2 regions of the Amycolatopsis sp. lyj-112 genome follow, and region 1 is predicted to be linked to the other one. Evidence: riboswitches for the same ligand, from Rfam matches in the RefSeq annotation. Region 1 holds a riboswitch; the other holds the start of a gene.
What was found. A riboswitch is a leader RNA that binds a small molecule or an ion and turns the genes downstream of it on or off. The one in region 1 is predicted to bind cobalamin.
Positions count from the first base shown of each region.

Region 2: it holds a riboswitch for cobalamin, as region 1 does, so the genes downstream of both, metE (5-methyltetrahydropteroyltriglutamate--homocysteine S-methyltransferase) here and ACLJRL_RS16995 (CoA-acylating methylmalonate-semialdehyde dehydrogenase) in region 1, are expected to answer to the same signal.

Region 1 is NZ_JAJPWS010000004.1:251,762-266,133, reverse strand. It holds gene ACLJRL_RS17025 (DEAD/DEAH box helicase) at 1-3,013, shown strand, start outside; gene ACLJRL_RS17020 (hypothetical protein) at 3,006-3,710, shown strand; gene ACLJRL_RS17015 (enoyl-CoA hydratase) at 3,701-4,480, opposite strand; gene mmsB (3-hydroxyisobutyrate dehydrogenase) at 4,477-5,364, opposite strand; gene ACLJRL_RS17005 (enoyl-CoA hydratase/isomerase family protein) at 5,361-6,395, opposite strand; gene ACLJRL_RS17000 (acyl-CoA dehydrogenase family protein) at 6,392-7,531, opposite strand; gene ACLJRL_RS16995 (CoA-acylating methylmalonate-semialdehyde dehydrogenase) at 7,539-9,038, opposite strand; cobalamin riboswitch at 9,197-9,384, opposite strand; gene ACLJRL_RS16990 (DUF885 domain-containing protein) at 9,691-11,340, shown strand; gene ACLJRL_RS16985 (LamG-like jellyroll fold domain-containing protein) at 11,378-13,822, opposite strand; gene ACLJRL_RS16980 (FAD-binding oxidoreductase) at 14,161-14,372, shown strand, end outside.
Region 2 is NZ_JAJPWS010000001.1:1,245,882-1,260,253, reverse strand. It holds gene ACLJRL_RS06030 (acyl-CoA carboxylase subunit beta) at 1-54, opposite strand, end outside; gene ACLJRL_RS06025 (acyl-CoA dehydrogenase family protein) at 51-1,199, opposite strand; gene ACLJRL_RS06020 (acyclic terpene utilization AtuA family protein) at 1,196-2,890, opposite strand; gene ACLJRL_RS06015 (TIGR03084 family metal-binding protein) at 2,887-3,681, opposite strand; gene ACLJRL_RS06010 (hypothetical protein) at 3,764-5,185, opposite strand; gene ACLJRL_RS06005 (tetratricopeptide repeat protein) at 5,250-5,729, shown strand; gene ACLJRL_RS06000 (enoyl-CoA hydratase-related protein) at 5,779-6,618, shown strand; gene ACLJRL_RS05995 (acetoacetate decarboxylase family protein) at 6,615-7,223, shown strand; gene ACLJRL_RS05990 (ribonucleoside-diphosphate reductase subunit alpha) at 7,446-10,436, shown strand; gene ACLJRL_RS05985 (ribonucleotide-diphosphate reductase subunit beta) at 10,512-11,588, shown strand; cobalamin riboswitch at 11,701-11,922, shown strand; gene metE (5-methyltetrahydropteroyltriglutamate--homocysteine S-methyltransferase) at 12,021-14,294, shown strand.

The DNA.
Region 1 (14,372 bases):
GGTCGTGCACGGCCTGTGGTCCCGGGGCCGGGGAGTCGTGCTGTGGGCCGAGCACGGTGACCGTCCGGCCACGACTTCGATGCGGCCCTCCAGTTCGGCGCGCCCGCATCCGTTCGCCGCGACGGTCGCGGACCTGACCGCGTTGCATCCCGGGAAACCCGCCTCGGCCACCCTGCTACTGCCGTCACGTCGCGGTGGGCCGGTCGCTTCACCCGAACTGGTCGAGCTCACCGGGTCTCGCGGACGTCCGACGTCGGAGCTGGCGCTGGAGCCCTGGTCGGTGCCCGCGCTCATGATCGATCCGTCGGAACTGGACGACCTGGCGGGCTCGGTCCGGTACGGCACTTCGGTCCGCCACCTGCGTGCCATCGCCCGGCTGGCGGACGACCTCGTGCGCCGCGGCCGCGTGCTGCCGAGCATCCGCCGGAACGATCACCTGGCCCGGGCCCGCTGGCGGCCGGTGGCCCGGGGCGGCGACGCTGTCGCGCTCCGGAGCTTGATCACGGCCACACCGCCGGTCGGGCGCGCCGAACACACCAGACCGAACCCGTCGACGCTGGTCACCGACGCCCTCCACACCTTCGTCGACACCACCGTCCGCGACAGGCTGGCGGCCGCGGGCTACGCCACGGAAAGCACGGGGGACGAAGGCCCGTTCGGTTCCTGGCTGCACGCGCTGCGGGTCGCCGACGACCGGGTCGGCCTCCCGCCCGGCCGCCTGGGCATCGTGGCCGAAGGGATCGCGGCCTGGGACGCCGTGGCCGACACCGACCTCACCGAGGGCACCGTCTGCATCCGGCTCGACGAGGTCGCCACGCTGTACGGCCCGGTCGACGATCCCGACGACCAGACCGGCGACGGAACCAAGTGGCAGCTGCGGTTCTTCCTGCGTTCGACGGCCGATCCCAGCCTCCTGATCCCGGCCGAGGACGTCTGGTCGGGCAAGTCGGGCGCGCGGTTCTCCGATCCCGAAGGCCTGTTCGCCGCCGAACTGGAGCGAGCGGCGGGAGTGCTGCCGCTGCTCGGCCCGGCCGTCCAGGCGGCCAAGCCCGGAATCTACGACCTCACCGTCGCCGAAACCGAAGAGTTCCTCGACGGCGGAGCGGAGTCGCTGGTCGCGGCCGGATTCGACGTGCAGCTCCCGTCGAGCTGGGGTGGCAGGCGCCGGCTCGCACTCCGGCTTTCGGCCAAGGGAGCCGCCGTCGATCAGGCCGCCGTGCACCGGCTCGGCCGCCATCAGCTCGCTTCCTACCGCTGGTCGCTGATGGTCGGCGAAGACGCACTGAGCGACGAGGAACTCGCCGGGCTCGCGGCCGCGAAATCGTCCTTGGTGCGGCTGCGCGGCAGGTGGGTGAGCGTGGACCCCGAACTGCTGCGCGCCGGTCTCGACTATCTGCACCGCGACCTGGACCGGAAGAAGCCGCCGCTGCCCACCGCGGCGGATCTGCTCGCCCTGCTCCACGGGTTCACCGAAGCGCCGCTGCCGGTCACCGGGGTGTCCACAGAGGGCTGGATCGACGACTTCCTCACCGGCCGGGTGCACAAGACCATCGAGCCGGTCGAGCCGCCGCCGACGTTCCTGGCGACGCTGCGGCCCTATCAGAGCCGGGGCGTCGCCTGGCTTTCGTTCATGGCGTCGATCGGGCTCGGTGCGTGCCTGGCCGACGACATGGGGCTCGGCAAGACAGTCCAGCTGCTCGCGCTCGAAGCGATAGAGCGGGCGCGGGAGGAGTGCGGCCCGACGCTGCTCGTCTGCCCGATGTCGCTACTCGGTACGTGGCACCGGGAAGCGGCCAAGTTCGCCCCGGATCTGCGGGTCCACATTCACCACGGGGCAGCGCGGGACCACGGCGTCCGGCTGGACGGGCGCATCGCCGCCGCGGACCTCGTCGTCACCACCTACTCGACCGCCGCCCGGGACGCCGACGAACTCGCGGCCACCCGATGGCATCGGCTCGTGCTCGACGAGGCGCAGGCGGTCAAGAACCAGAACACCGGTCCGGCGCAGGCACTTCGCCGGATCCCCGCCGGGCACCGGGTCGCGCTGACCGGGACGCCGGTGGAGAACCGGCTCGCCGATCTGTGGTCGCTGTCCGATCTGCTCAACCCCGGCGTTCTCGGTGGCAGGCAGGAGTTCCGGGAGCGGTTCGAGATACCCGTCGAACGGCGGGGCGACCTGACGGCGGCCACCGAACTGCGCCGGCTCACCCGGCCGTTCCTGTTGCGCCGTCTCAAAACCGACCCCACCGTCGTCCCCGACCTGCCGGAGAAGATCGAGATCCTGCAGGAATACCGGCTCACCCGCGAGCAGGTGACGCTCTACCGCGCGACCGTGGACGAGATGATGACCAGGATCGCCGACAGCGCCGGGGTCAAACGGCGCGGCAACATCCTCGCCGCCATCACGAAGCTCAAGCAGATCTGCAACCACCCCGCGCATCTGCTGCACGACGGCTCGCCGCTCGGAGCCCGCTCAGGCAAGGTCAACCGGCTCGAAGAACTCCTGGCGGAGATCCTGGATTCCGGCGACCGCGCGCTGTGCTTCACGCAGTTCGCCGAGTTCGGTCACCTGCTCGTGCCGCATCTCTCGCACCGGCTGAACGCGAAGATCGCCTACCTGCACGGCGGGCTGTCCCAGCAGCGCCGCGACTCGATCGTCGAGCACTTCCAGTCCGGCAGCGGGCCGTCGATCCTGTTGGCCTCACTGAAAACCGGGGGAGCGGGCCTGACGCTGACCGCCGCCACCCACGTCCTGCACCTGGACCGGTGGTGGAACCCGGCGGTCGAGGAACAGGCCACCGACCGCGCCTACCGCATCGGTCAGCGCCGCAGCGTCCAGGTGCGGAAGTTCGTCTGTCCCGGCACCATCGAGGAACGGATCGACGCCGTCATCACGAAAAAGGAGGCGTTGGCGGGGCTGGTCGTCACCGACGGGGAGGACTGGCTCACGGAGCTGTCCGCCGACTCGCTGCGCGAAGTCCTCGAACTGGGAAGGGAAGCGGCCGATGACTGAACGGTTCCGGCACACCCTCCAGGAGTTCGGCGTCCACAAAGGACTAGTTCCGCCCTGTCGCGTCGACACCCTCACGATCGGCCCCGGCGCCGTCGTCGCCCAGGTACGGGTGACGCGGCAACGGTTCTACGAAGTCCGCATCGGTGTGCCGACGTTCGGCAAGCAGGTGTGGACGGCGGTCACCGGCGCGACCGTGGAAGAAGAGTCCACGACCGCGGCCATGCTCGACGGCCAGGTCCCGGACGACATCGAACGCTTCTTCGCCGCGGAAGACGTGCCGTTGTTCCCGGAGCCGAGGGAGATGTCGCTGGACTGCACGTGCCCCGGTACCCGGGTTCCGTGCGATCACCTGGTCGCGGGTCTGATCGCCATGGCGGACGAGTTCGAGGCCGAGCCGTTCGCGATCTTCGCCCTGCGCGGCCGCGACCAGACGGCGCTGCTGGACGAGATCGGACGGCTGGCGGGTGCCCGGGTCACGGCCCCGCCCGCGGAAGCCGAGACACCGGGCCTCGACGAGGTCATGGACGACTTCTTCGGCTGGGGCCCGGCCGGCGACGTCACGAACACGCGACGCCCACCGGCCGGGGACACCAGGGGACTGCTCGACGAAGTCCCGCGCCTGTCGGCCACAGTGGACGGAACCTCGGTCACCGAACTGCTCAAACCGCTCTACCGGGTGTTCACCGGTCAGGAGTGAAGGAACTTCGGCACGCGCTTCTCGGTGAACGCGGCCATCCCTTCCTTCTGATCGTGGGTGGCGAAAGTCCCGTGGAACAGGCGCCGCTCGAACCGGAGACCTTCGGCCAAAGTGGACTCGAAAGCCTGATTGACGGCTTCCTTGACCATCATCGCCGCGGGGCGGGACATGCTCGCGCTCTTGGTCGCGACCGCGAGCGCCTCTTCGAGCAGGCTTTCGGCGGGGACGACGCGGGAGACGAGGCCCGAACGCTCGGCTTCGGCAGCGTCGATCATGCGGCCCGTCAGGCAGAGATCCATCGCCTTGGCCTTGCCGATCGCGCGGGTGAGCCGCTGCGAGCCGCCCATGCCCGGGATGACGCCGAGAGTGATCTCCGGCTGGCCGAACTTGGCGGACTCGGCCGCGATCAGGACGTCGCACATCATGGCGAGTTCACAACCGCCACCGAGCGCGTAGCCGGAAACCGCGGCGATCAACGGGACGCGGACGCGGGAAAGTGCGTCCCAGCCGGCGAACCAGTCGGCCGCGTAGACGTCGCTGAACGACTGCGGCTGCATCTCCTTGATGTCGGCGCCCGCCGCGAACGCCTTGGCGGAACCGGTGAGCACGATGGCGCCGACGCCGGGATCCTGGCCGAGTTCGCCCGCCGCGCCGGTGATGTCGCGCATGGCCTGCAGGTTGAGCGCGTTGAGCGCCTTGGGGCGGTTGAGGGTGATGAGGGCGACACGGTCGGCGGGCCGCTCGACGGTGATGGTCTCGTACTCGCTCATACGCTGGATTCCTTAACGAGGAGGCCGTCGCGGACGGCGGTGATGATGGCGGAGAAGTCCCGGCCCGGGCCGTCCCGCTCGACGAACGCCGCATAGAGTTCCGCGGCCCTCGTGCCGAGCAGGGTGGCGACGTCGTTGTCCCGGGCGGCGGACTCGGCCAGGCGCAGGTCCTTCAGCATCAGCCCGCTGGCGAATCCGCCGGAGTAGCCGCGGTTGGCGGGGCTGGCCGGAACCGGCCCGGGGACCGGGCAGTTGGTGGTCAGTGCCCAGCATTGGCCGGACGCGGTGGAAGCGACGTCGAACAGGGCCTGGTGGGTGAGGCCGAGTTCCTCGCCGAGCGCGAACGCCTCGGAGACGGCGATCATCGAGACGCCGAGGATCATGTTGTTGCAGATCTTCGCCGCCTGCCCGGCGCCCGACGCTCCACAGTGGATCGCCCGGGCGCCCAGGACAGCCAGGTACGTTTCCGCGTCGGCGAACGCCTCCGGGTCGCCGCCGACCATGAACGTCAACGTGCCCGCTTCGGCGCCGACCACACCGCCGGACACCGGCGCGTCGAGGGCGCGGTGCCCCGCATCCTGGACCAGTTCGGCGGCCTTCCGGGCATCGGCGACGTCGATGGTGGAGCAGTCGACGAACAGCGTCCCGGGACGCACCGACGGCAGGATCTCTTGGTAGCAGTCGAGAACGTGCTTGCCGCTGGGCAGCATCGTGACGACGACGTCCGCGTTGGCGACGGCCGCGCCGGCGCTGTCGAACCGGGCCACCCCGGCGGCATGAGCCGCGGGTGCCGGGTCGTAGCCGTGGACGGTCTCACCGGATCCGGCCAGGTTGGCGGCCATCGGGCCGCCCATGTTGCCCAGCCCGAGGAAGGCGATCGTCATCGGGCCACCCCGCTCAGTTCGTCGTCACCGAGGCCGGCGAAATAGGACGCGACGAGATCGTCGTCCACTTCGGACAGGGTGGCCGGATTCCAGTGGGGCGAGCGGTCCTTGTCGATGATCTGCGCCCGGATCCCTTCGGCGAACTCGGCCGAGGAGAACGCGCGGTGCGAGACGCGGTATTCCTGTGCCAGCACGGTTTCCAGATCGGGCATCGCCGCCGCGGTGCGGAGCGCGCGCAGGGTCACCTTCAGTGCGGTGGGGGACTTCGCCTCGATCTCCTTGGCGGCGGTGGCCGCCGCGTCACCACCGGTGTGGAGCCGGGACAGGATCTCTTCGACCGTGTCCGCCGCGTAGCAGTGGTCGATCCATTCGGCGTCGGCGGCCAGGCCGCTCGGGGGAGCGGGTTCGGCGATCAGGTCCAGCGCGGTGTCCGGGGTGCGTGACGCGAGCGCGTCCAGCAGATCCGGGATTCGCTCGCCGGGCATGAAATGATCGGCGAGTCCACAGTGGATCGCGTCGGGCCCGGAGATGGAACCCGCGGTGAGGGCGATATGCGTGCCGAGCTGCCCCGGAGCGCGGGACAGCAGGTAGGTGCCGCCGACGTCGGGGATGAAGCCGATGCCGACCTCGGGCATGCCGATACGGGAGCGTTCGGTGACGATCCGGTGGCTGCCGTGCGCGGAGACACCGACCCCGCCGCCCATGACCAGGCCGTCCATCAGCGCCAGGTACGGCTTGGGATAGCGGGAGATCAGCGCGTTGAGGCGGTATTCGTCCGCCCAGAACCGCAGTGAGGCGGTTCCGCCGGCGCGGGCGTCTTCGTGGATGGCGCGGATGTCGCCACCCGCGCAGAGCCCGCGGTCGCCGGCGCCGTCGATCAGCACGGCGCGGACGCCGGGGTCCGAGCGCCACGTTTCCAGGTGGTCGAGCATGGCGAGCACCATGTCGTGGTTCAGCGAGTTGAGCGCTCGCGGCCGGTTCAGCGTGATCCGGCCGATTCCACTGTGGACGAGGAATCCGACGTCGTTCACGAGGCCTCCTGCAGCATTCGGCGCGAGATGATCACGCGCATGATTTCGTTGGTCCCTTCGAGGATCTGGTGCACCCGCAGGTCGCGGACGATCTTCTCCAGCCCGTATTCAGCGAGGTAGCCGTAGCCGCCGTGCAGTTGCAGCGCCTGGTTGGCGACCTCGAACCCGGTGTCGGTGCAGAACCGCTTGGCCATCGCCGAAAGCTGGGTCGCGGTGTCCTCACCCTGGTCGAGCGCGTCCGCCGCCCGCCAGAGCAGGGTGCGGGCGGCTTCGAGATCGGTGCGCATGTCGGCGAGGCGGAACTGCAACGCCTGCTTCTCGGACAGCTTCTCGCCGAACGCCGAACGCTCCGACAGGTGCCGGACGGCCATGCCGAGCGCGGCTTCCGCGCCGCCGAGGGAGCAGGCCGAGATGTTGAGCCTGCCACCGTCCAAAGCGGACATCGCGACCCCGAACCCGTTGCCCTCGCCGCCGAGCAGCGCGGAAACGGGGATGCGGGCGTCCTCGAAGACGACCTGCCGGGTGGGCTGGGCGTTCCAGCCCATCTTGATCTCGTTGGGGCCGAAGGAGACACCTGGCGTGTCCCGTTCGACGATGAACGCCGAGATACCCCGGGCGCCGGGCGCGCCGGTGCGGGCGAGGACGACGTAGACGTCGGAGGTACCCGCGCCGGAGATGAACTGCTTGACCCCGTCGAGGACGTAGTGGTCGCCGTCCCGGCGGGCGCGGGTGGACAGGGCCGCCGCGTCGGAACCCGCGTCGGGTTCGGTCAGGCAGTAGCTGCCGAACGCGTCCATCGTGGACATTCGCGGCAGGTACCGGTGCCGCTGGGTGTCGTCGCCGAATTTCTCGATCATGGTGGCGACCATGTTGTGGATCGAGATGTAGGCGGCCAGCGACGGGCACCCGGTGGCGAGCGCCTCGAACACGAGGACGCCGTCGAGCCGTCCGAGCGCGGAACCCCCGAGGTCTTCGGGCAGGTAGATGCCGCCCATGCCCAGCTGGGCGGCCTTGCGGAGGACGTCGACCGGGAAGTGCTTGGCCTGGTCCCATGCGATCGCGTGCGGGGCGAGGTGTTCCGCGGCGAATTCCGCCGCGGTGTCCCGTAAGGCCCGCTGTTCGTCGGTCAGTCTCATCGCGGCCTCAGTTCATCGTCGGGATGACGAAGCTGGCGCCTTCCTTGGTGCCCGAAGGCCAGCGCGAAGTGACGGTCTTGGTCTTGGTGTAGAAGCGGATCGAGTCCGGTCCGTGCTGGTTGAGATCGCCGAAACCGGAACGCTTCCAGCCGCCGAAGGTGTGGTAGGCGATCGGGACCGGGATGGGCACGTTGACCCCGACCATGCCGGTGTTCACCCGCGAGGTGAAGTCGCGGGCGGTGTCGCCGTCGCGGGTGAAGATCGCGACGCCGTTGCCGTACTCGTGTTCGCTGGGCAGGCGCAGTGCCTCTTCGTAATCGGCGGCCCGCACGATCGACAGCACCGGGCCGAAGATCTCTTCGCGGTAGATGCGCATGTCCGCGGTGACCCGGTCGAACAGGCAGCCGCCGAGGAAGAAACCGTTCTCGTGACCGTCCACAGTGGTCTCGCGTCCGTCGACGAGCAGTTCCGCGCCTTCCGCGAGACCGATGTCGATGTAGTCGCGCACCCGCTGGACGGCTTCGGCGGTGACCAGCGGCCCGAAATCGGCCGTCTCGTCGAGGGAAGCGCCGATCTTCAGGGTCTTGACCCGCTCGGTCAGGCGGGCGGCCAGCGCGTCGGCGGTGGCCTCGCCGACCGGGACGGCGACGGAGATCGCCATGCACCGTTCGCCGGCGGAGCCGTACCCGGCGCCGATCAGCGCGTCGACGACCTGGTCGAGGTCGGCGTCCGGCATGACGATCAGGTGGTTCTTGGCCCCGCCGAAGCACTGCGCGCGTTTCCCGTGCGCGGCGGCGGTGGTGTAGATGTACTCCGCGATCGCCGACGAGCCGACGAAGCCGACGGCCTCGACGCGAGGATCGGTCAGCAAGGCGTCGACGGCTTCCTTGTCCCCGTTGACGACGTTGAACACGCCCGGCGGCAGACCGGCTTCGAGGAAGAGTTCGGCCAGCCGCAACGGGACCGACGGGTCGCGCTCGGACGGCTTGAGCACAAAGGAGTTTCCGCAGGCGATCGCCGGGGCGGCCTTCCACAGCGGGATCATCGCGGGGAAGTTGAACGGCGTGATCCCGGCGACCACACCGAGCGGCTGCCGCATCGAGTAGACGTCGATCCCGGTGCCCGCGTTGTCGCTGTATTCGCCCTTGAGCAGGTGCGGGATCCCGATGGCGAACTCGACCACTTCCAGGCCGCGCTGGATGTCGCCGCGCGCGTCGGGGACGGTCTTGCCGTGTTCGGAGGAGAGCAGGCGGGCGAGGGAGTCCTCCTCGGCGCGGACGAGGTCGACGAACTTCATCAGCACGCGGGCGCGCTTCTGCGGGTTCCAGCGGGCCCATTCGAGCTGGGCCTCGGCGGCGTCGGCGACCACGGCGGCGACCTCGGAGGCCGAGGCCAGCGGCACGCGGGCCTGGACTGCTCCGGTGCTGGGGTCGAAGACGTCGGCGAACCGACCGGACGTGCCCGGTACCGGCTTACCGCCGACGAAGTGACTGAGTTCGGTGCTCATGGATGCCCTTTCCGAAAGTACGCAGGACGAAGCCGCCCGAGGACCACGATCGGTGGCCGGGCAGGGAAGTACGAACGATTACCGCCGGGGTAGTGGCGGTTCGGCGTCTTTCGCGCAGGCAGGAATGATCCGCATGCGTTCAGCTCCATCCTCGTGGACGAACACGACACGTCTGCGGCCGGTATCCTGGCTTCCGGATCTACGACGGCTCCGGCCTTCCCGGCTCGCGCCAGTGGCCCTTCTCGCATGGAGCGCCGCTCCCCGGTCACAGTGGCGGGACCGCACCGGATTTTCACCGGCTTCCCTGCACCGCAGACCTGAGGACACCATAAAGTAGGAAGTCCTACTATGTCGACTGTGGCCTGCGCCTCAACCACCCGCGCCGCTGTCCGTGAAGGCCTCCTTGAGGGAATCAGAGTCCCTCAAGGAGGCCTTCACGGACTTCACGCGAGCGGCGCAGCCCGTGGCACGGGAACGGTGCGGGCGAGCCAGAAGTACTTCTTCCGTCCAGGAGTTCGGCGACCTGGGCGAGCCGAACGCCTCGTAGACAATCCACAGTGGACATGAGCCACCCGGCCGGAAGAAGTAGCGGATGATCGGCTGACCGAGAAAACGCCAGCGCGAACGCGGGCGGTTCTGGTAGTTGTCGAGTATGAGCGATCAGCCCACCGCGGCGGAGCTGGCAGACGATCTCCTCGACGCCCTCGCGGCCGACATGCCGTTGATGGCGACCTTCGACAACATTCCCGGGTACGACCACGAGTTGCGCGACGTCTCCGAGGCGGGCGACGCCCGCCTGAGGGAGCGGGCCGTCCGCGCGGCCGAGTACGCCGCCCGGTCCACGGATCCGGACCGGGTCACGCTCGGCGTGGTCATCCACCACGCGGAAGCGCTCCTGGCCAGGCTCGACTCCCGGAAGATCGAGTTCACCCTGGCTGATCCGATGTCGGCCGAAGGAACCGGGGTGCTGGCCTGGCTTCCGCAGCTGGCGCCGTCGGGGGAGCAGGCCGAGGAGGACTACCTGGCCAGGCTGGAGGCGATTCCGGGGTTCTTCGCGGCGCTGGCCGACCGGCATCGTGCCGGTGTCGAGGCGGGCCGGACGCCGGTGGAACGCGCGGTGCGCAACGCGATCGCCCATGTCGACCGGTTCCTGGCCGACGAGCCCAACGCATTGCTGGTCCCGCCGCTGACCGGTGACCGGGTGACAAGGCGGGAGCGGCTGTTCACCGAGAAGGTCCGGCCCGCGCTCGTCACCTACCGCGAGATGCTCGCCCGCGACATCGCCGGGCACGGCCGTCCCGACGAGCGGCCGGGGCTCTGCTGGCTGGACGGCGGAAAGGAGAGTTACGCGGGGCTGGTCAAGACGCACACCACCACCGGGATCTCCCCGGAGGAACTGCACGAGACCGGTCTCGAAATCGGCCGTGCGCTGGACGAGGAGTACCGGCGGCTCGGCATCGCCGCGTTCGGGGAAGGCGACCCCGCGGCGGTCCGTCACCGGTTGCGCACCGATCCGTCACTGCGGTGGCGCGACGCGGACGAGATGCTCACGACCGCCACGGAAGCGGTCGCGCGGGCCACGGCGGCCGCGCCCGGCTGGTTCCGCCGGACCCCGTCCGACGACTGTGTCGTGCTGGCCGTGCCGGAAGCGGACGGGCCGGGCGCCGCGCAGGCGTACTACATGACACCGGCGGCCGACGGCAGCCGTCCGGGTCGCTACTACACCAATACCTACCGGGTGACCGAGCGGTTCCGGTTCATCGCGGAATCCGTGGCCTTCCACGAAGCCGTTCCAGGACACCATTTCCAGGCCTGCGTGGCCCACGGACTGTCCGGAGTGCCCCGGCTGCGCAAACTCGTCCCGTTGTCGGCCTTCGACGAGGGCTGGGCGCTCTACACCGAACGCCTCGCCGACGAAATGGGCCTGTACTCGGATGACGTGATGCGCCTCGGCATGGTCACCGAGGACTCCCTGCGCGCGGCGAGGCTCGTCGTCGACACCGGACTGCACGCGCTGGGCTGGACCCGGCAGCAGTGCGTGGACTACCTCAGCGAGCATTGCGTGCTCAGCGACGTCGAGGTCGAGTCCGAGACCGATCGGTACATCGAATGGCCCGGCCAGGCGCTTTCGTACATGACGGGCAGGCTGGAGTTCCAGCGGTTGCGCGCGCTCGCCGAGAAGCACCTTGGCGAGGCCTTCGACATCCGCGACTTCCACGACGTCGTGCTGAGTCACGGGCAGTTGCCGCTGCCCGTGCTCGACGACGTCGTCCGGGAGTGGCTCGGGCTGGAGACGCGGTAGCGCGGCGCCGGGGTCCCGTCCCCGGCGCCGCGTGTTCTCAGTCCCGCTTCGCGAGCGTCGCGACCTCGGCGTCGGCCAGTGCCCGGTCGTAGAACCGGACGTCGTCCACCGCCCCGCGCAGGAAGTCGACCTGCTGGCCGCCGTACTGGCCCCGCCCGATCACCGTGTGGCCGGTGCTCTGCTGAGCCGAGCAGGCGTTCTGCGAAGCGACCTTCTGCCCGTCGACGTAAAGCGACAACGAGCCCGCCTTGGCGTCGCGGACGCCGGTCAGGTGATACCAGCGGCCGACTTCCGGCTTCTCCGGCGAAAGGGCGCGCAGACCGACGAAGCTCATCGCCCAGCGCTGGTCCTGCCCGGAGTACTGCAGGAAGAACGAGCTGTCCCGGCCGGTGTCCTGGCTGACGACGGTCTGGAAAGCACCGGTCGCCTCGTCCAGCTTGGCCCACGCGGACACCGAGTAGCTGCCCGCCGTGTTGACGAGGTTCGCCCCGGTGTCGGCCTGGCCGTTGCCGGCGAACGCCAGCCCGCCACCTTCGACGCCGCCCGCCCACTGCGCGTTGGTCAGCGTGGCGTGCGCGGTGCCCACCGAGTCCGCGGCGCTGGTTCCGTTGCCTTCATTGAACTTGTAGGCGTGCACCCCGGTGAGTCCCGGAGTTCCCGGACCGGGGTCGGGTGCCCCGGTACCGCTGCCGTCGGCGTTGCGGATGATCGCTTCGTTGACGGCGCGCACCTGCGCGAAGTCCATCTTCTTCACTTGCCGGTCGTAGGTGAAGAAGCCGTTGACCTCGTGCTCGACGTCGGTGATCTGCGTGTAGATCGAGCCGCTGATGCCACAGCTCTGCGCCGAGGTCAGCACGTCACGCTGGTTCTGGACGTAGCGGCTGTTCAGCGTCGCCTGGTCGGGCACCATCTCGTAGGCGTGGCCCTCGCCGAACCACATGTGGTCCTTGACTTCGAGCCCGTAACCGCCGTGTTCGCCGTCGATCGAGATCCGCTTGCCGTCGGGCATCGGCTTCGCCGGGCCCGGGTAGGCGTGCCAGTCGAGGACGTCGCCCTTGCCGGAGTCGCCCAGCGAGTCGCAGCAGTTGACCCCGCTGTGCGCGTTGACGAGCCGGGTCGGGTCCTGTGCCTTGACGTCGTCGGCGATCTTCCCGGTGGTCTCGCGCGACCACTCGCCCCAGCCCTCGTTGAACGGCACATAGCCGACGATCGAGGTCCAGTTCTTCTTCTGCTCGACCAGTTCCTTCAGCTCGACCTGGAACTGCCGCTGAGCGTCGGCGGGCGGACGGCCACCGGTGCGCATCGACGGCATGTCCTGCCAGACGAGCAGCCCGAGCTTGTCGGCGTGGTGGTACCAGCGGTCGGGCTCGGTCTTGATGTGCTTGCGCACCGTGTTGAACCCGAGGACCTTGTGCTGCTCGAGGTCGAAGCGCAACGCCTTGTCGGTCGGCGCGGTGTAGATGCCGTCCGGCCAGTACCCCTGGTCCAAAGTGGACTGCAGGAAGAGGATCTTGCCGTTGAGGGTGAACCGGAGCTTGCCGTCGGCGCCCTTCGTGGTGCCGAACTCCCGCATGCCGAAGTAGGAGGACACCTTGTCGACGGTGCGGCGGCCGTCCTTCAGTTCGACGTCGAGGTCGTAGAGGAAGGGCGTGTCCGGCGTCCACAGCTTCGGCTTGGGGACGGACAGCGAGATCGGCGCACCCGCGACACCCTTGGTGCGGCTGACCACCTTCTTGCCGTCGCGGACCACGGCCTCGACCGTCAGCCCGCTGCTCGCGCCGGTGTCGACGGTGAGCTTGAGCACGGAGGACTTGAGATCGGGGACCATGCCGAGGTTGGCGATGTTCTTGGCGGCGACCGGTTCCATCCACACCGTCTGCCAGATACCCGAGGCGCCTTCGTAGAAGATGCCTCGGTCCGGGACCAGGCGCTGCTTGCCGACCGGCTGCCAGGTGGCGTCGGCGCGGTCCTCGACGCCGACGATGATCTCTTGCTCTCCCTTGGGTTTCAGCGCCGAAGTGACGTCCGCGGAGAAGGCGCCGTAGCCACCCTGATGGGAAGCCACCTCCTTGCCGTTGACGTAGACCTTCGCCTTGTAGTCGACGGCGCCGAAGTTGAGCTTGAGGGTGTTGTCCTTGCCCACCTTCCAGTTCTTCGGCACGGTGAACGTGCGCCGATACCACATGTGGTCTTCGTGCCGCTGGATCCCGGAAAGGGCCGACTCGATGGGGTAGGGGACCAGGACCTTCTCGGCGAGCCGCGCGCCCACCGGCGGAGCTTCACCGGGGGCGGCGCCGGCGAACTCCCAGAGCCCGTTGAGGTTCTGCCAGTCCTTGCGCACCAGTTGCGGCCTGGGGTACTCGGGCAGCGCGTTGGACGGCGACACCTGGTCGGTCCAGGGGGTGGTCATTCGCGGCTTGCCCATCTGCCAGCCGCTTTCCCCGGCGATCGCGGAGCCGGAGGTCATCGCGAGAGCGGACATGACCGCCACCGCGGCGGTCAGGGATTTTCGGAAGCGGCTGGGGGACCGGCTCGTTGACAACGTTGACAACATCTTTGTTCGACACCCTTCTCCGGGGGCGGCCGCCTCGGCGGGGGAGCGCCTCCCACTGGACACGTACAGGCGTGAAACACGACGTCGTGTCCGGCGAACAGGGGTGTGAGCCGGGCCACGTGAAGTCGTCAGGACTTTTTTACATCGTTGATACAACGTTGTAAAGCGTCGAATGGCTCGAATCGGTCCGGGTTCTGTGCTTCCGTTGACACGGAATCTGACCGGTGAGTAACTTACTGGTGAGTCAGATCTGAACGGAGACATCGATGTCGACCGCTACGGCTGAAGACCGGTCCTGGTGGGGCTGGGGTACCACCGCCGGCGAACTGTCCAAGGAAGAGTCGGACGCACTGGTCGCCCGAACGGCGGCGGTGCTGCCGGGCCACGATTTCACCGACCACGCCCCGCCCGGCCCGGACGACCTCGACGTCGCACCGCCGCGGGTCACCCCGCCGGACGTGCTCGCCGCGTTGTGCAG
Region 2 (14,372 bases), on a different contig from region 1:
GTTGGCGGCGAACTCCTCGCTCCGCGTGTCCACTCCGGACCTGATCGTGCTCATGCGGTGTATCCCAATCGCTTCGCGGCCAAGCCGGTGAGGATCTCGTTGGTGCCGCCGCCGATGCCGAGGATGCGGACGTCACGGTAGTGACGCTCCACTTCGGCCTCTCGCATGTAGCCGAGCCCGCCGTGCAGCTGCACGGCCTCGTTGACCACCCATTCGGCGGTCTCGACGGCGGTGTTCTTGGCGAAACAGGCTTCGGCGATGACTTCTTCGCCCGCGACGTGCCGCAGGGCGACCTGCCGGGTATAGGTCCGGGCGACGTCGATCTTGCGGGCCATCTCGGTGAGCTTGTGCTGCACCAGCTGGCGGGAGATCAGCGGGCGGCCGAACGTCTCCCGCAGGCGGCACCAGTCCAGCGTGAGATCGAGTGCCCGCTGCGCGTGCGCGTATCCCTGCACCGCCAGCGAAACCCGTTCGGTGACGAACTGGGTGGCGACCTGGGCGAAGCCGCTGTTCTCGGCGCCGATCAGGTTCTCGGCGGGCACCCGGACGTCCACATAGGACAGCTCGGCGGTGTCCGAGCAGAGCCAGCCCATCTTTTCGAGCTTGCGGGACACGGTGAATCCCGGTGTGCCGCGTTCGACCACGATGAGCGAAAGGCCGTGGGCGCCGGGTTCTCCGGTGCGGACCACGGTGGTCACGAAGTCGGCGCGGCAGCCCGAGGTGATGAAGGTCTTGGCGCCGTTGATGACGTACTCGTCGCCCTCGCGCACCGCGGTGGTGCGGATCCCTGCGACGTCGGAACCGCCGTCGGGTTCGGTGACCGCGAGCGAGCCGATCTTGGCGCCTTCCAGCGCCGGCCGGACCCAGCGTTCGATCTGCACCGGGTCACCGGCCGCGGCGATATGCGGGACCGCGATCCCGCAGGTGAACAGCGAGGCGAACAGTCCGCCGGAGCCGCCCGCGTAGTGCAGTTCCTCGGCGATGACCACCGCGTCGAGGTAGTCGCCGCCCCCGCCGCCGACCTCTTCGGGGAAGCCGACACCGAGCAGTCCGAGGTCTCCGGCCTTGCGGTGCAGATCGCGAGGCAGTTCGCCCTCGCGCTCCCACTCGTCCAGGTGGGGCAGGACCTCGGTTTCCGCGAACTTCCGGACCGTCCGGCGCAGTTCGGCGCGTTCCGGCGTGGTGAAGAGGTCGGTCACAGCAGGGCCTCCGGGATGTCGATCTCGCGGGAGCGCAGCCATTCCCCGAGCGCCTTCGCCTGCGGGTCGAACCGCGCCTGCGACGCGACGCCCTCGCCGAGGATGCCTTCGACGACGAAGTTGATCGCCCGCAGGTTCGGCAGGAGATGCCGCTGGACTTCGAGATCCGCGGTCTCCGGGAGCAGCAGTTTGAACTCCGTGACGGTGAGCCGGTGCGCGAGCCAGCGCCACGCCTCGTCGGAACGTGCCCAGACGCCGACGTTCGCGTTACCGCCCTTGTCCCCGCTGCGGGCCCCGATCACCTTGCCGAGCGGTGCCCGCCGGACCTGCGCCTGGGTGTAGGGAGCGGGCAGGCCGTATTCGTCCACATCGGACAGTGTCAGCGTTTCGGCGGCGGGAGCGATGTCCCGGCGCGAACCGTCCGGCAGGACGGCGACGTGCGGAACCTCCCGCGCGTCGACGAACGCGGCCCGATAGACGCCGTAGGGCGATGCCGCCGTGGGTGGCGCGGTGACGTGGAAGCCCGGGTAGCTGGCCAGAGCGAGCTCGATCGCCGCGCCGCTGAAGGCGCGCCCGGCGACCTCCGGGTCGGCGTCTTTCACCGCGACGTGCAGCAACGCGCTCGCCTGCTGTTCGGTTTCGGCGTCGGGCCGGTCGGTGCGCGCCAGCGTCCAGCGGACCTCGGCGGGCGGCCGGGCCTTGAGCGCTCCTTCGAGCTGTTCCTTGATGAGCACGGCTTTCGCCTCGATGTCCAGTCCGGTGAGGACGAACGTCGTCTCGTTGCGGAAGCCGCCGAGGCCGTTCAGGCAGACCTTGAGCGTCGGGGGCGGCGGTTCGCCGGTGACACCGGTGATCCGGACGCGATCCGGACCGTCGTCGGCCAGGGTCAGCGTGTCGAACCTCGTCGTGACGTCCGGTCCGGCGTAGCGGGCACCGGTGATCTCGTAAAGCAGTTGCGCGGTAACGGTTCCGATGTTCACGACGCCCCCGGTGCCGGGGTGTTTGGTGATCACGCCGGACCCGTCGGCGGAGATCTCGGCGATCGGGAAGCCGGGGACGCCGATCTCGTGTTCGGTGAAGAACGCGTAGTTGCCGCCGGTGGCCTGCGTGCCGCATTCGATCACGTGCCCGGCCGCGACCGCGCCGGCCAGCGCGTCGTAGTCGTCGCGTGCCCAACCGAAGTGCGCGGCGGCGGGACCGACGATCACCGACGCGTCGGTGACACGACCGGTCACCACGATGTCGGCACCGGCGTTCAGGCATTCCGCGATCCCCCACGCGCCGAGATAGGCGTTGGCGGTCAACGTCTTGCCGAAATTCAGCTCTTCCGCGCGCTGGAGGAGGTCGTCCCCTTCGACGTGCGCGATGGCGACGTCGGCACCGAGTTTCGCGGCCAGTTCGCGCAGCGCGCCGGCGAGCCCGGCGGGGTTGAGCCCGCCCGCGTTCGCGACGATCTTGACGCCCTTTTCCTTGGCCAGCGAGAGGTTCTCCTCCATCTGGCGGAGGAACGTCTTGGCGTAGCCGCGATCCGGGTCCTTCATCCGGTCCCGGCCGAGGATGAGCATGGTCAGCTCGGCCAGGTAGTCGCCGGTCAGCACGTCGAGCGGGCCGCCGGTGAGCATCTCGCGGACGGCCGAGAACCGGTCACCGTAGAACCCGGAGGCGTTGCCGATCCTGAGGGGGGTGCTCACGAGAACTGCCCTGGCTGCCGTCCCGCGCCGGGAGGCCCGGCGAAGGCCTGCGCGATCCCCAGCCATTCCTCGACGTCCGCGCCGATGGCGACCAGATCGGTGTCTTCGCGATGACGGCGCTGGGTGATGACGAGGCAGAAGTCGACGGCACTGCCGGTGAGCCGCTGCTCGGCGTCCTCGGGGCCGAACTCCCAGGTGGTGCCGTCCGGCGCGGTCAGCTCGACCCGGAATTCCTCGGTGGGCGGGGCGAGCGAGTTGAGTTTGTAGGCGAAATCGCGCGTGCGGGTGCCGAAGCGGGCGATGTGCCAGAGCCTGCCGGTGTTCTCCCGCTCGACGCCCAGCGCGTCGAAGATGTCCTGGCCGTGTGCCCAGGTCTCCATGAGGCGCGCCGTCACCATCGACGCGGCGCTCATCGGCGGGCCGTACCAGGGGATCTTCTGCCCGTCCGGCACGGCGGCGAGCGCGGTGGCGAGGTCCGCCCGCGTGGCCCGCCACTGCTCCAGCAGCTCACGGGGTGGCGTTTTCGCGCCCTCGACCGCACCGTCGTCGACGTAGGTCTCCCCCGTCGCGAGCAGCCCTTCGATCTCGCTCTGCCACTCGGCCTCGGACCCGCGCGCCGCGATCAGCGCCTTCTGGTCCGTCCAGGCCAGGTGGGCGATCTGATGGGCGATCGTCCAGCCTTCGGCCGGGGTCTGCCGCGCCCAGTCCGACGCGGGCAGTTCCGCCACCACGTCGTCGATGGCCTGCGATTCCGTCGCGAGATCCCCAAGGATCACGCCAAGGTCAGCCATGCCCGCCTCCTCGCGTCTTTTCCAGGCTCGCACCCTCCGACGGAAAAATCAAGCACGCCTGATTGTTTTGTTCCGGAGGCCCTCAGTTCCCGTAGAGGGCGCCGACCGCGGCGTGCACCGACGTCGAGTACACCGGGTCATAGGTGTGCCGACCGGCGAGGACGTCTCCACCCTTACGGCTGAAACTCCATCCGCCGGCCGCCTCGAAGCCCGGATTCGCGACATGGCAGCCGGTCAGGCTGATGTCGTCCATCCGGGCGGTGACCGAATAGTTCGTGACGGCCTTCTTCTCGTACAAGCGCAGCGTGAGCGTCGCCGACCCGCCGCTCAGGCGCGGGGTGAGGTCGATCGGCGCGGCGGTGTACCAGTCGGTGCCCTCGCTCGCGACGTCGCGCTCCCACACCAGCGCCCCGCCGACGATCGCCTGCTTCGCGTGATGGCCGGCCGGGCTCGTGGCAGGCCGGTCGTCGGTGTGCCACACGACCATCCGGCACGACGTCGACCCGGCGTCGAGGCGGACGGTCGTGCTCGCGGCGGCGTAGTCCCCGGCGGTGGTGGCGTTGTCGGGCTGCACGGTGAACACCAGCGCGCTGTTGCCGGTGTGCGCGACCCGCTCATCACGGGACTGCGCCCGGCCCGGGGTGAGCGGCAGCGCGTACTGGATGACGCCGGCGGTCTTCCCGGCGGCCGCGTACTCCATGCCGACGGCGGTCACCGCGTGGACGTACTCGACGTCGGGAGTGATCGTGGTGCGCGACAAGCTGGAGGCGTACACCATCAGGATGACCTTGCGGCTCTTGTTCGCGAGCCGCGCGACGATCTGGTCCAGCTGCGGGCGGAGACTCCCGGTCCACAAAGTGTTGCGGTACGGGTCGTCGCGGAAGGGCAGGATCAGGCTGTCGATACTCGCGGCGTAGGCGTCCACAAAGGACTGCGTGACGGCGTTGGCGTACACCACCGGATAGAAGTCCAGCGTCGGCTGGATCACCCGGGCGGTGTTGCGCATCTTGGCCGTGTAATCCGCGGGGAAAGTGCTCGCGTTGGCGTTGAAGTCGTCCATCGCCCACGCCTTGAGGACCGGATAACGCACCGAGAGCCGGGCGATCGCCTGACCCCAGGCGACGTAGTCCTTCTTGTAGGGCAGGTACTCCGCACACGACGTGCCGACGGGGCACTCGGTCGGCGGGACCAGGTAGACCCAGACCGCGAGCCCGCTCGCCTGCGCGGCGGGCAGGAATTCCTGTTCCAGGTCGGCCCAGTCGGTGGACTTGTTGACCAGGAACGCGTAGGTGTCCGCGTTCATCGCGCGGAGGCGGTCCACCGTCGCCTGCGCGTCGACGTGCCCGTCGGCCTTGCGGACGGGATTGGCGTAACTGGCCCGGATCCCGGACGCGGGCGCCGCCCCGGCGGACGGCGCCGCGGCGAGCAGGGAACCCAAGAACGCGAACAGCAGCGCGATCACGGACCATCGGGCGGCCTGCCGCGAGGACAAGGTTGTCGTCATGGTCCCCGAGGCTGCCGGGACCGCGCATAAGTTCCGTACACAGACCTCGCCTAACGTACGCCGCATGAGCGACACAAAGGAAGCGATCCGGCTGCGAGAGCAGGGCACCGACGAGGCCCGCCTGCGGCTGGTGGATCTGGCGGAGCGCAACCCGCGGGACGCGGTCATCGCCTACCAGACCGCATGGGCACACGACTCCCTCGGCTTCGAGGCCGAAGCCGCCCCCTATTACGAACGCGCGCTGGCCAACGAAGGACTGTCCACTGAGGACAGGCGTGGCGTGTTCGTCGGGCTGGGCAGCACCTACCGCGTCCTGGGCCGATACGACGAGTCACTGGCGACGCTGCGCCGCGGGCTGGCCGAGTTCCCCGCGGATGCGGCCCTGAGGACGTTCCTCGCGATGGCGCTCTACAACGTCGGCGAGGCGCGCGACGCGGTGGGAACCCTGCTGAAGGTGCTCGCGGAGACCAGCGGCGACGCAGGAGTCCAGCGGTACCGGCGGGCGGTCGAGTACTACTCGGATCACCTGGACGACGTCGAGTGATCCTTATTGACAACTTGTCAACACTAGCCGGTTACCTTACCTTCACGTCATGAGCGCGTACGCCGAAATCACCTACGAGGTCGCCGACCGCATCGCGACGGTCACGCTCAACCGGCCCGAGGCCCGCAATGGCTACACCATCCGCATGGCCGACGAACTCGGTGACGCGATGGATCGCGCCGACCGCGACGAGGACGTGCGGGTGGTGATCCTGACCGGCAACGGCAAGGACTTCTCCGTCGGCGCCGACCTCTCCCAGGGCGGGTTCGACTTCGACCCGGCGACCGGCCCGGACGCGGCCTGGCAGGAACCGGCGGGCCGCTGCTCGAAGCGGATCTTCACGATGAACAAACCGGTGATCGCCGCACTACGGGGCGCCGCGGTCGGCGGCGGCGTCACGATCACCCTGTCGTGTGACTACCGGCTGGCCTCGACGGATTCCCGCTTCGGTTTCGTGTTCGTCCGCCGCGGGATCTACCCCGAAGGCGCGTCCGCCTGGTTCCTCCCCCGGCTCGTCGGGATGGGGACGGCACTCGACTGGATGATCAGCGGTCGCGTCTTCGGCGTCGAAGAAGCGAAGAGCGCCGGACTGGTCCACAGTGTTCACGAGCCCGAGGAAGTGCTCGGCAAGGCCCGTGAGCTGGCTCTTGAACTAGTTGCGACCACGTCCCCGGTGTCGGTCGCGGTCACCCGCCAGCTGCTGTACCGGATGGCGAGCGCCCCGTCGCCGTTCCCCGTGCACGAACTGGACTCCCGGCTGATCGGCGGCCTGGGCACCAGCCCGGACGCCATCGAAGGGGTCATGTCCTTCCTGCAGAAACGACCACCGGAGTTCTCGATGCGCGTCGACACCGACCAGCCCGGCTACCTGCCCTGGCGGGACGCATGACCACCTATCCCCCGGAGCCGTGGAACCTGGCGGGCCAGGCGTACCTCTCGCTGTGGCGTGTCCCGGTCAGCGAACTGCCCGAACTTCCCGACGGCGTCGAACCCGTCGTCGCGGGTGGCCGCGCGCAGGTCTTCACCGCCTGGATCGACTACCAGGAACCCGGACAGCTGCGGTACCACGAACTGCTGGCGACGGTCGCCGTCCGCGGCAAACGCCTCTCCAGCTCGATCACCGACATCTGGGTCGACAGCGAGGTCTCACTGGCAGGCGGACGCGCGCTGTGGGGCATCCCCAAGGACCTCGCCGTGCTCGATTTCACCCACGGCCGGACCTTCACCGCCTCGGCCGCCACCGACGAGGACTGGATCGCGACGGCCGCCTTCACCGCCCGCCCGGGGCTCCCGCTGGCGCTGCCCGCCGCCTTCGACGTCGTCCAAATCCTGGACGGCGGGATCAAGCGGAGCCCCGTCCGGGCGAAGGCACGCCCTCATCCGGCGGCCGCGGACTGGAAGATCAACGAAGCCGGGCCGCTCGGCTTCCTCGCCGGTCAAAAGGCCGTCCTGAGCGCTCACCTGCGGGATTTCAAGATCGTTTTCGGCGGTTGACCAGCCGCTGAGCGTGATCGCCTAACCCGGCAGGGTGAGACGATGACACGCCACCCATTGGGGCACGTGCAGCCTCCGACCCCTACATGTAGTCTCTGGGAACCGGCACCGCCCAGCGACGGGGAGACCGCTCGGGAGCGGTTGTCGGACAGCTTTGTGAACGTGCAGCGCACGGCCTTGGGAGGCCTTGTGGTGCTTCAACGCGCCCAATTGGAGACACGCATGTCATTGGAAACCGGTCAGCGGCCGCCCTCATCTTCGGACACAGCGCCAGCGACCGTGCGAGTCATCCGGCGGGACGGCAGCGTGTCCCCCTTCGACGCGAACAAGATCTCGGTCGCGGTGACCAAGGCCTTCCTTGCCGTCGAGGGCGGTGACGCGGCCGCTTCGTCGCGGATCCACCACTTGGTCAACGAACTGACCGAGCAGATCGAAGCCACCCTGCTCCGCCACGCCGGGCCTGAGACCGCTCTGCACATCGAGCAGATCCAGGACATCGTCGAGCTGGCGCTGATGCGCGGTGAGCACCACAAGGTCGCCCGCGCCTACGTCCTCTACCGCGACGAGCGCGCGAAGGCCCGCGAGTCCGAGAAGCCGGCGTCCTCCGACGTCAAGATCAGCGTCAAGTCCGCCGACGGCACCGTCCGCCCGCTCGACTGGGCCCGCGTCTCGCACGTGGTCGGCGAGGCCGTTTCCGGACTCGAAGACGTCTCGGCGGCGCCGGTGCTGGCCGAGGCCAAGCGCAACCTCTACGACGGCATCAGCGCCGACGAGCTCGCCCTCGCCCAGATCATGGCCGCGCGGGTGCTCGTCGAGCAGGAGCCGAACTACTCCTACGTCAGCGCCCGGCTGCTCGCGGACAAGCTCCGCGGCGAGGCCCTCAGCTACCTCGCGGGGTCGCCGCAGCTGGCCAGCCAGGACGAGATGACCGCGCGGTACCCGCAGTACTTCCGCGACTACCTCAAGCGCGCCATCGAGCTGGAGCTGGTCAACCCCGAGCTGCAGACCTTCGACCTCGACAAGATCACCGAGGCCATCCACGCCGAGCGCGACCTCGACTTCGGCTTCCTCGGCCTGCAGACCCTGTACGACCGGTACTTCCAGCACCACAACGGTGTCCGGTTCGAGCTGCCGCAGGCGTTCTTCATGCGCGTCGCGATGGGACTCGCGATCCGCGAGGACAACCGCGAGGCCCGTGCCATCGAGTTCTACGAGCTGCTCTCGTCGTTCCACTTCATGGCGTCCACCCCGACGCTGTTCAACTCGGGCACCACGCGCCCGCAGCTGTCGTCCTGCTTCCTGACCACTGTGGACGATGACCTGGACTCGATCTTCCAGGCGTACAAGAACAACGCGCTGCTGGCGAAGTACTCGGGCGGTCTCGGCAACGACTGGACCCCGGTCCGCGGCCTCGGCGCGCACATCAAGGGCACCAACGGCCAGTCGCAGGGTGTCGTGCCGTTCCTCAAGATCGCCAACGACACCGCCGTCGCGGTGAACCAGGGCGGCAAGCGCAAGGGCGCGGCGTGCGCGTACCTCGAGACCTGGCACGTGGACATCGAGGAATTCCTCGATCTGCGCAAGAACACCGGTGACGACCGCCGCCGCACCCACGACATGAACACCGCGAACTGGGTGCCGGACGAGTTCCTCCGCCGGGTCGAGGCCGACGCGCAGTGGACGCTGTTCTCGCCGAACGAGACCCCGGACCTGCACGACCTCTACGGCAACGAGTTCTCCGCCCGCTACGCCGAGTACGAGGCGATGGCCGAGCGCGGCGAGCTGAAGGTGTCCCGCAAGATCCGCGCGGTCGACCTGTGGCGCCGCATGCTGACGATGCTGTTCGAGACCGGCCACCCGTGGATCACCTTCAAGGACCCGTGCAACCTGCGTTCGCCGCAGCAGCACGTGGGTGTCGTGCACTCGTCCAACCTGTGCACCGAGATCACCTTGAACACCACCACCGACGAGGTCGCGGTCTGCAACCTCGGCTCGGTGAACCTGCTCAAGCACGTCACCCCCGACGGCCTGGACACCCAGCGCCTCGAGAAGACCGTGCGCACCGCGGTCCGCATGCTCGACAACGTGATCGACATCAACTTCTACACGATCCCGGAGGCGCGCCGCTCCAACCTGCGTCACCGCCCGATCGGGCTGGGCCTGATGGGCTTCCAGGACGCGCTGTTCGAGATCGGTGTGCCGCTGTCCTCGGACGAGGCCGTCCAGTTCGCGGACACCAGCATGGAGCACATCAGCTACTACGCGATCTCGGCTTCGACCGATCTCGCCGAGGAGCGCGGCCAGTACCAGACGTTCGAGGGTTCCTTGTGGAGCAAGGGAATCCTGCCGATCGACTCGCTGCAGCTGCTGATCGACGCCCGCCAGGGCGACGCGCTCGACGTCGACACCTCGTTCACTTTGGACTGGGCGCCGCTGCGGGAGCGGGTCAAGACCGTCGGCATGCGCAACTCCAACGTGATGGCGATCGCGCCGACCGCGACGATCTCCAACATCTGCGGTGTCGGGCAGTCGATCGAGCCGCTGTTCCAGAACCTGTTCGTCAAGTCGAACATGTCCGGCGACTTCACCGTGGTGAACCCGCACCTGGTCCGCTCCCTCAAGGAGCGCGGGCTGTGGGACGAGGTCATGGTCTCGGACCTGAAGTACTTCGACGGCAGCCTCGGCCAGATCGACCGCGTGCCGGACGACCTGAAGGCGCTGTACGCGACCGCGTTCGAGATCGAGTCGCGGTGGCTGGTGGACGCCGGTTCGCGTCGTCAGAAGTGGATCGACCAGGCCCAGTCGCTGAACCTGTACATCGCGTCGCCGAGCGGCCGCAAGCTCGACGAGCTGTACCGCTACGCCTGGCACAAGGGCCTCAAGACCACGTACTACCTGCGGGCGCGGTCCGCGACGCACGTGGAGAAGAGCACCCTGCGCGGCACCGACGGCAAGCTGAACGCGGTCTCGGCCACCCCGGCCCCCGCCACGCCGAAGCCCGCCGCCCAGGCTCCCGCACCCGTCGCTTCGCCTGCCCCGTCGGCGTCCGCCGCGGTCTCGCCCAGCCCGGCCGCCGCGGTTCCGGCCGTGCCGGTGACCCCGGCCGCCAAGCCGGAGTCCAAGGAGATCCCGCAGGTCTCCGACGTCGACTTCGTCGCCGCCGACGGTGCCGCCTGCCGGATCGACGACCCCGACTGCGAAGCCTGCCAGTGACCGCCGCTCGTGAGTGGTAATGACGGTTCTAACCGTCATTACCACTCACGACCCCCTCCCTAAGTGAGCCTCTCTATGACCACCTTTGACGCCTCCGCCGACGCCACCGGCCTCGGCGAGATCGAAGTCGGCGCCGCCCGGATCAACGTCGACGACAAGCGGATGATCAACGCCCGCGCCGACGTCAACCAGCTGCTGCCGATGAAGTACACCTGGGCGTGGGAGAAGTACCTCGCCGGCTGCAACAACCACTGGATGCCGACCGAGGTCGCCATGCAGGCCGACATCGCGCTGTGGAAGTCGGCCGACGGCCTGTCCGAGGACGAGCGCACCATGCTCAAGCGCAACCTCGGCTTCTTCGCCACCGCGGAATCGCTGGTGGCCAACAACATCGTGCTCGCGGTGTACCGCCAGATCACCAACCCCGAATGCCGCCAGTACCTGCTGCGCCAGGCGTTCGAGGAGGCCGTGCACACGCACACCTTCCAGTACATCTGCGAGAGCCTCGGCCTGGTCGACGGCGAGCTGTTCAACATGTACCGCGAGGTCCCGTCCATCTCGGACAAGGACGCGTGGGCGCTGAAGTACACGCAGAACCTGGAGAACCCGGACTTCGAGACCGGGACTCCGGAGGCCGACCAGGCCTTCCTGCGTGACCTGGTCGCGTTCTACGTGATCTTCGAAGGCATGTGGTTCTACACCGGCTTCGCGCAGATCCTCTCGCTCGGCCGCCAGAACAAGATGATCGGCATCGCCGAGCAGTACCAGTACATCCTGCGCGACGAGTCGATCCACCTGAACTTCGGCATCGACTGCATCAACCAGATCAAGATCGAGAACCCGCACCTGTGGACCGAAGAGTTCCAGGCCGAGATCCGGACGATGCTGACCGAGGCATGCGAGCTCGAGGTCGCCTACGCCCGCGACACCATGCCGCGCGGCATGCTCGGGCTGTCGGCCGAGCTGATCGAGCAGTACATGCACTTCATCACCGACCGGCGTGCGCAGCAGATCGGTCTTCAGCCGATCTTCGGCGAGACCGAGAACCCGTTCCCGTGGATGTCGGAGGCGATGGACCTCAAGAAGGAGAAGAACTTCTTCGAGACCCGCGTCATCGAGTACCAGTCCGGTGGCGCCCTCGACTGGGACTGACCCCGAACTCACGTGATCAGAGACGGAACTTGCGTGATCAGAGGCGTAACTCGCGAGTTCCGTCTCTGATCACGTGAGTTACGCCTCCAGTCACACGAGATCCGAATTGGGTACGCTCCGGGGTGCTACTGGTTCGCCCGGCCTCCCAGGCCGGTCGAGGTAACAGGGAACCCGGTGTGAATCCGGGACTGCCCCGCAGCGGTATGTGGGAACGAAAGCCGTCACCGTGCGAGACACGGTAAAGCACTGGGCATGGCGCCCGGGAAGCGACGGCCGGTAGGCGCGAGCGAGTCGCCCACGAGTCCGAAGACCTGCCCGTGGTACGTACGCCGACGGCGTGCGTGAGTCCGGGCCTCGTGGGATGGGCGCGACCGAACGGCGGTCACTCCTGCGCGCTCCGGGCTCTCTCGACAAGCTCGCGAGGAGAGAGCTGTGACCGATATCGGCACCACTGTGCTGGGCTACCCCCGGATCGGACCGGACCGGGAACTCAAGCGTTCACTCGAACGCTACTGGGCGGGCAAGGCCGACGAGGCCGCGCTGCTGGAGACCGGCCGCGCTCTGCGTACCCGGACCTGGCGGCAACTCAAGGACGCCGGGCTGGATTCCGTCCCTTCGAACACGTTCTCCCATTACGACCAGGTACTCGACACCGCCGAACTGTTCGGCGCGCTGCCCGGACGCTTCACGAAGCTCGGCCTTTCGCCGCTCGACACCTACTTCGCCGCCGCACGCGGGGTACAGGACGCGACGGCGATGGAGATGACGAAGTGGTTCGACACGAACTACCACTACATCGTCCCCGAACTCGGGCCGGACACCCGGTTCTCGCTCACCGGCACCAAACCGCTGGACGAGTACCGCGAGGCCCGCGCGATCGGCGTCGAGACACGGCCGGTGCTGGTGGGCCCGGTGACGTTCCTGCTGCTCGCGAAGGCCTCCGAGGGCGCTCCGGAGGGCTTCCGGCCGCTGGATCTGCTCGACGACCTCCTCGACGGCTACGTCGAACTGTTGCGCCGTCTGCACGATGAAGGCGTCGAGTGGGTCCAGTTCGACGAGCCCGCTTTCGCCGCCGACCGCACCGAGCCGGAGCTCAACGCGCTCATCCGCGCCTACCACCGGCTCGCGAAGGAGACCGCGCGCCCGAAGATCCTCGTCGCCGGCTACTTCGGCGGACTCGGCCGCGGACTGGGTGTGCTCGCCCGCTCTCCGATCGACGCCCTCGCCGTCGACCTCGTCACCGATGAGTCCTTTGTGGACGCCGTCGCGGCCGAACCCGCCTTGCGGGACAAGGAGGTCCTGGCCGGCGTCGTGGACGGGCGCAACGTCTGGCGCACCGACCCCACCCGCGCGCTCAGCCGGGCGGCGACGCTGCTCGGCACGGCGAAGTCGGTCAGCGTGTCGACCTCGTGCTCGCTGCTGCACGTGCCTTATGACGTCGAGCGTGAGACCGAACTGCACCCGCGGCTCAAGGGCTGGCTCGCGTTCGCCAAGCAGAAGGTCGACGAGGTCGTCCTGCTCGGCCGCGCGCTGAAGGAGGAGGGCGTCGACCTCACCGCCGCCCGGGCCGCCATCACGGACCGCGCCACGGCGGCCGACCTCGCCGACGCCGGGGTACGCGCCCGGCTGGAGGCGCTGCGCCCGGAGGACACCGTCCGTTCGCCGTATGCCCGGCGTGCGGCCGCGCAGCAGGCGGCGCTGGACCTGCCGCCGTTGCCGAGCACCACGATCGGCTCGTTCCCGCAGACCACCGACGTCCGCAAGGCGCGCGCCGCGCACAAGGCGGGCTCGCTGGACGACGCGGGCTACGAGGCGGCGATGAAGGGCGAGATCGAGCGCGTCATCCGGCTGCAGGAGGACCTCGGCCTGGACGTGCTGGTGCACGGTGAGCCCGAGCGCAACGACATGGTGCAGTACTTCGCCGAGCGGCTGGCCGGGTTCGCGGCCACCGACTTCGGCTGGGTGCAGTCCTACGGCTCGCGCTGCGTCAGGCCGCCGATCCTGTACGGCGACGTCTCGCGTCCCGAGCCGATGACGGTGGCCTGGGCCCGCTACGCGCAGAGCCTGACCGCCAAGCCGGTCAAGGGGATGCTCACCGGGCCGGTGACGATCCTGGCGTGGTCGTTCGTCCGCGACGACCAGCCGCTGGGCGAGACCGCCCGCCAGGTGGCGCTGGCCATCCGCGATGAGGTGCACGACCTGCAGGAGGCGGGCCTCCGCGTCATCCAGGTCGACGAGCCCGCGCTGCGGGAACTGCTCCCGCTGCACGCGGCGGCGCACGAGGCGTACTTCGCCTGGGCGGTCTCGTCGTTCCGGCTGGCGACGTCGGGTATCGACGACGCGACGCAGATCCACACGCACATGTGCTACTCGGAGTTCGGCGAGGTGGTCAAGGCGATCGACGCGCTCGACGCCGACGTCACCAGCATCGAGGCCGCCCGGTCGAAGATGGAGGTCGTCACCGACCTCGGCGCGGCGGGCTTCGGCCGCGGCGTCGGGCCGGGCGTGTACGACATCCACTCGCCGCGTGTCCCCGACGTCGACGAGGTCAGCGGGCTGCTGCGGACCGCCGTGGGCGCGGTGCCCGCCGAGCGGATCTGGGTCAACCCGGACTGCGGCCTGAAGACCCGCGGGTACGCCGAGGTCGAGCCTGCCCTGCGGAACCTGGTCGCGGCCGCTCTCGCGGTCCGGGCCGAACTGGGCTGACAACTGTCATGAAAGGGTCTTTCAGGACGAAAAACGTCCTGAAAGACCCTTTCATGACACTCGGGCGATGTACTTCCG